Linked DNA regions of Prochlorococcus marinus str. MIT 0918. The protein of the gene in region 2 interacts with the protein of the main gene of each other region in a pairwise test. Links are inferred from orthologs where the notes say so. Each region holds a gene or a part of one and is shown on either strand. Other genes may lie near its edges.

Region 1 (3,153 bases), 1.3 Mb from region 2 along the record:
AAAGTTTAGGGATACAATTCTTAGCCTTGGAGGCAGTAGATCACCAGAAGAAATATATAAAGATTTTAGAGGCAGGAGCTCAAGTACAGAAGCATTAATTAGGCATTGTGGGCTTACAGGGAGTGCCAACAAATAAATCATTTATAAGTATTCTAATCGCTTTTGGATGTTTAATTAAAGCTTTATGATTGAAAACAGGAATAGAGATAGAAGGGCCTACTGGTAAAACTCCTGAAAGCCCTGGGATCACCATAAGATCCCAAAAACAGTAATAACTCCTACAATTAATACATTTAAGGTTTCGAGAGTTATCATTTAACGATTTAATAAATTGGCTCATTAATTTCATTTCTGCTATTCCAGGGAAAAATGAAGTTGGTACAAACTGAGCTGTAAGTGTTCCATTATGAGGAGTACCAACACTAAAGAAACGAGAAGTTCTCTCAAACCCCCTTAATTCTTGGAGCCAAACTCTACTAATCAATCCTCCCATAGAAAAACCAAGTATATCTATAACCAAATCTGAACCAAATTGGCTATTGATTTTTTTATCCAATTCAATAGCTAACTGTCTAATAGATACTCTCCCAAGGTCATGTGGTAAATGTGGCGCAAATAAAAAAGAAGGATCTTGATTTAGTTGAAGTACTAAAGCATGAAAAAGATCAGGAGTGTTCCATAAACCATGAACCATTACCAATGGGCGCTTTAATATTGACACGATTATCTAATCACACTTGAAATTTCTTGTCCTTCTTATTGAAACGCTTCCACTAAAACCATGAATAGGTGGAAAACACTTTTGCAATGTAATTTGGATTGGGACAGAGCCATATATATTTTCAATCTGATTCAAAATCTGTTCGCTAAAGTATTCAATTGTCATGCAATTAATATCTAACGCTAATTGCTGAATTTTTTGAACTGCAAGGCTATAGTCAACAGTATTTATAAGATTGTCTCCTTTTACTGCATTTTCAACATCAATCCAAATAATAAAGTCAAGTAAAAACCTTTGTCCTAAAAGACGTTCTTCTTCTAAGACACCGACGTGTGCCCAAAGGTTAAGGCCATCTACTTGAATAGAACTCTCCAAATTTAAACAATTCAAGCTTACAAGTCCCGATGAGAAAAAGATTTTTTTGCATCAGAATAATCAGCCGCTATATGGCCTTCTCCTTCCAAAAAATATCTATAAGTAATTAAACCTTCTAATCCAACTGGCCCTCTAGGGGGTAATATTTGAGTGCTAATACCAACTTCGGCGCCAAAGCCATAACGAAAACCATCAGCAAATCGTGTAGAGCAATTATGATAAACACCTGAGCTGTCAACTGATAATAAAAACTTAGTCGCTGTTTCCTTATTTCTTGTCGCAATAGCATCTGTGTGTTTGGAACTATAACAACGTATATGAGATAAAGCTTCATCAAGAGATGAAACAACTTTTATTGATAGCTTTAATTCAAGATATTCAGTAGACCAGTCGTTATCTTCAGCTTTATGTTTAACACCAAGTTCTAAGGAATGTGTATCACCAAGCAGAAGAACACCTAACTTTTCAAACGCTGGTATTCCATTCTTTAGGAATGAGGGTGCAATATCTTTATGTAAAAGTAATGTCTCTATAGCATTACACGCAGCTGGGTATTGACACTTACTATCAATTGCTATTTTCAAAGCCTGGTCTATATCTGCCTCTGAATCTACATAAAGATGACAAATCCCATCTGCATGGCCTAAAACTGGTATACGAGTGTTTTCTTGAATAAATTTAACCAACTCATTACTCCCCCTAGGAATAATTAAATCAACAAGATGATCTAAACGAAGTAAGCTTAAACTCTCTTCTCGGGTAGTTAATAAACATATAGACTCTGAACAAACATCAGTATTAACTAACCCTTCTTTTAAGGCATTTACAATGACCTTATTTGTAAGTTGCGCCTCACTACCTCCTTTAAGAATAACTCCATTTCCAGAGCGAATAGCAAGAGAAACAATCTGCATTACTGCATCTGGCCTCGATTCAAAAATAACCCCTAGCACTCCTAAGGGAACAGTGATTCTTTGTAATATAAGCCCTGAATCCAATTCACGATGTAGTTGTCTTAAACCAACGGGGTCCGGTAATAACGCAACTTGTCTTACACCTTCAATAGATTCTTTCAACTTGTCATGATTTAGTTTTAATCTTGCCAATAATGCTGGAGCAAGACCAGCATGTTCAGATCTGCGTAGATCGTCTATATTTGCATCTACAATCTCTTGAGCTCTCGCACTCAAGGCATCAGCCATTGAGTTTAAAGCTTTCTTTCTTTGTTCATTGCTACATCTTGAAAGAGCTATTGAAGCATTCTTCACCTCAAATGCACGCTTAAGTAAATCACTTGTAGGACTAGGGACTGAAGTTTGATTGTTCATTAGATTCTTACTTGTTTGTATTTTCCTTAAAAAAAAGCATATAACATATAATAATTATAAAAACTTTTAAAGATATTCATAATAATCAGGAGTTAAAGATTTTTTCAACCTTATAAAAAGAAAATTGAAACATCTTCTATTAATGCAAAAGACTTTTTCTTGAAAATCACTACCTTCCTTTTAAGTCGTATTTCCAACCAATCTGCTAAAGGGACTTCATCCCACCCTGCCCAAACTGAACAAGATTGGATTTTTCTTCTCTTATGATCAATTTCACCAGGAAATGCTAGGGAGATAAAATCAACAGAGGATTCTTTATCGATCAAATCGACTGCTTCACATGCCAACACAGTTAGAGCCCCTGGAGTTAAGGGCGAGGAAAAGCCAAAGTCTCTTTCAAAGTGCTTATTATCATTCATAATAAAATTATATGTTTTTAGCACACACCTGCCTACATCAACTCCTATTAATTGTCGATATTTTTCGATCATCTATTAATATCTCACAAATAATTCTAATTGGCTCTTCCAATTACCATTCTTATCTAAAGAGCCTAATACTCCAAGATTCGGGTTGAATTGGTATGTAATAGTACCTTGGGGTGGAATATCTTTACGGTTTGGAGTCGTCTGAATTGAAAAATTAATTTTTTCTGACAAATCCAATCCAACTTCAGCTATCCAAGCTTGTTGAGGAGATAGGTCATCAGAAGAAGTCTCAGATGTAGTC
Region 2 (3,164 bases):
AACATATTTCTGTAACTGATTGATTTAGTGCTATAAAAATAGAGCCTAAAAATATCATGCTAGAGGCTGAAAATATAATACCTTGCCTAACTCTTCTTATTAAATCTTTATTATTATCATTGTGAAAAAGTTTTGAGAAAGTAGGTAGTAAAGGTATTATTATTGAATTTGATATTATTCCTAAAGGAGCTTGAACTATAAAATTTGCATAACTTAAACCTGCAGCTGCTCCAAGTATGTTAGAAGCAAAAAACAGATCTGTAAAAACATTTATTTGTAACATTCCGGATGATAAAGTTGCTGGAATAATAATTTTCCACACTTCTTTAATAGCTGAATGCTCAGTGTCAAAATTGAATTTGAATTTTAGCAGTCCTTTCTTTTTTAAAAAAGGAATTTGAATTATCAACTGTAAAATTGCTCCTATTAATGTTGCTTTTGCCAGTACTATTCCACTTTCTATAGGAAGGTTGATAACGCTAATATTTGGTTTTTGATATAACCAGAAAAAACTTACTCCAGTTATTATTACTAAACTAGAAATTAGAGGTGATATAGAAGGAAGAAAGAATTCATCTCTTGCATTTAACGACCCAAAACCTATCCCAATTAATCCAGATAATAGTATAACAGGAGACATTATCTGAAGCTGCATTACTGCAATATCATGAGTCTTATTTGTTAGCCCAGGTCCAAATATAGTGATTATTAAATCTGCGTTTAAATACAAAATTAAACTAATAAATAATAACGTAATTAAGATATAAGTATTAATAGATGAAACAATATATGCCCCATCTTTTTTTTGAGCCTTACTAAGTACCGAGACTATTGCATTATGCAATGGACCATTAATACCACCAATTAGAATAAGAAAAAAACCAGGCAATATATATGCATAATTATATGCATCATATGCAGTGCCAACTCCAAAAAAACCAGCTATCACAATTTGACGGGCCATTCCGCCGGCTTTGCTAAGAAATGTACCAAAGCTAATAAGGGCTGAAATTTTTTTCAGTGACCTTTTCATATTTTTGGTTTATCAAAATGCATAGTTTTTAGATATCGTCTTAATCAAGATTCTTGAATTGATTAAATCTTGATTTGTTTTTCATGATTGGCCAGACTATTCAAACTTTTCCCTCATTAACAGAGGGCATCTTGCTGAAAAGATATAAACGCTTTTTAGCAGATGTGAAACTTGACAGTGGTGAATTGGTCACTGCCCATTGTGCCAATACTGGCCCCATGACAGGGGTTTTGCAACCAGGAGGTCGTATTAGATTGAGGTATGTACCCTCACCATCTCGTAAATTGTCTTGGTCATGGGAACAGGCTCAAGTGCCTTCAGGTAAAGGTTTTTGTTGGGTTGGTGTAAATACTTCTGCCCCTAATAAACTTGTTAGACTTGCTATAGAAGCAGGTTTTTTAAAAAAAGAATTGGGTGAGATCAAAGAAATTAGAAATGAAGTCGTTTATGGAATTGAAAGAAAAAGTCGCATTGATTTACTCCTAACACCCGATAGCAATAATTGTGATCTTAGAGAAATCTATATAGAAATTAAAAACACAACTTGGACTAAAGAAGAGAAGGCTCTTTTCCCTGACACAGTAACCACAAGAGGGCAAAAACATTTGAATGAAATGATGAGCCAACTTCCTCAATCAAGGTCTGTTTTAGTTCCTTGTATTAGTAGGTCTGATGTGGAAGTCTTTGCGCCAGGTGATTCAGCTGATCCAGTTTATGGCGGTCTTTTTCGAAGGGCTATAACTGCTGGGGTCGAAATAATACCTTGTTCCTTTGGTTTCCATAATGACCATATAACTTGGGAAGGCACTAAACCTTTTTTAAAAAGGGAAGAAGATTCACTCTCGTTAGCTACAAGAGTTTTGTCTTAATAATAATTGCTAATACAAATATTGAAGTTAAAGCCAATATCGTCCCTCCAACAATCATTCCTTTTGCCCCATCAGACTTAACCTTTTCAGTTGTTTTGGGTGAGTTATGAAATTTCTTTTTGGTCATAGGCCAGAAAGTTAAATTAAAAACCAAAGAGACAAATCTTTGATTATGTATAAATTATTACTGGACAGGGCCTCTAATTTATTCATATTTGTAGATGAAAGAACTAAATCGTTCTGATTTAGTTCATTTGTATGATTTGCATTTTTTTATGACCACCGCTTTGCAATCGCCTCCTGGGCGTCGCATGGTTCGTCTTCAGGAAGCCAGTCTTCTTGAAGGTCCTATGCTACTCCTTCGAAGCGTTCGTGGGTTTCGATCAAGTCAATCTTTGATTTGGTTAGCCACTGTTCCGTTAGCCCTTCTTGGTTTAGGTGTTTTTGGTTTTGCTGCTCGTGCTGAAGTTGGACTTTCTGATTTAACTGGTGCACAGGCTGCAACTTTCTTAGCTGATAATCTTTGGTTGTTCATTGCAACAATACTAGTAATCTTTATGAATGCTGGTTTTGCAATGGTCGAAGCCGGTATGTGTCGCCAAAAGAATGCTGTCAACATTCTTGCCAAAAATCTTTTTGTTTTTGCATTAGCCGTAACTGCTTATTGGTTTATTGGTTATTCCATAATGTATGGAGATTCTTTAGTTGGCGGCTGGTTATATTTTAAAGGATTGTTTTTCGATCCTGATCCCTCTGGAGCACTTGCATGTGCTGCTGCAGGTGACAATGGTTGCCTTGTCCCTGCGGTTGATTTTCTCTTTCAAGCTGCATTTGCAGGTACTGCAGCAACAATTGTTTCAGGGCTGGTTGCTGAAAGAGTCAAATTTGGTGAGTTCGTTGTTTTTTCTTTGATTTTGACTGCTTTTATTTACCCAATTTCAGGTAGTTGGCAGTGGAATGGAGGTTGGTTGAGTGAACTGGGCTTTATAGACTTCGCTGGCTCCTCGATTGTGCACTCTGTAGGTGGCTGGGCTGGTCTTGTAGGCGCAATGCTTCTTGGACCAAGGATTGGCAAATTTGTTGATGGTAAAGCCCAAGCAATGCCAGGTCATAACATGGCAATTGCCACACTTGGCGCATTGGTGCTTTGGATTGGTTGGTATGGGTTTAACCCAGGTTCTGAACTGGCTATGGATCAATATGTTGCTTATGTTGCAGTAACAACAACCCTTGCTGCTGCTGGAGGAGCAATAGCTGCAACA

The links.
Region 1: the proteins of sfsA (region 2) and O5636_RS01265 interact in binary tests that used the Escherichia coli proteins (3 or more experiments, as listed by UniProt). The link is inferred for Prochlorococcus marinus str. MIT 0918 from one-to-one orthologs.

What each region holds. Positions count from the first base shown.
Region 1 is NZ_CP114780.1:217,530-220,682, reverse strand. Bases 270-3,089 are described here. They hold O5636_RS01265 (glutamate-5-semialdehyde dehydrogenase), read right to left. Parts: upstream 2,425-3,089; coding sequence 1,114-2,424; downstream 270-1,113. Other genes in these bases: O5636_RS01255 (translocation/assembly module TamB), read right to left, coding at 2,919-3,089; O5636_RS01260 (hypothetical protein), read right to left, coding at 2,535-2,915; folB (dihydroneopterin aldolase), read right to left, coding at 728-1,096; O5636_RS01275 (esterase/lipase family protein), read right to left, coding at 270-721. In the rest of the region: O5636_RS01280 (M3 family metallopeptidase), read left to right, coding at 1-136; more of O5636_RS01275, read right to left, coding at 95-269; more of O5636_RS01255, read right to left, coding at 3,090-3,153. UniProt on the Escherichia coli protein: Catalyzes the NADPH-dependent reduction of L-glutamate 5-phosphate into L-glutamate 5-semialdehyde and phosphate. The product spontaneously undergoes cyclization to form 1-pyrroline-5-carboxylate.
Region 2 is NZ_CP114780.1:1,536,227-1,539,390, forward strand. The notes cover bases 179-3,009. They hold sfsA (DNA/RNA nuclease SfsA), read left to right. Parts: upstream 179-1,116; coding sequence 1,117-1,902; downstream 1,903-3,009. Other genes in these bases: murJ (murein biosynthesis integral membrane protein MurJ), read right to left, coding at 179-1,033; O5636_RS08325 (hypothetical protein), read right to left, coding at 1,883-2,029; O5636_RS08330 (ammonium transporter), read left to right, coding at 2,178-3,009. In the rest of the region: more of murJ, read right to left, coding at 1-178; more of O5636_RS08330, read left to right, coding at 3,010-3,164. UniProt on the Escherichia coli protein: Binds to DNA non-specifically. Could be a regulatory factor involved in maltose metabolism.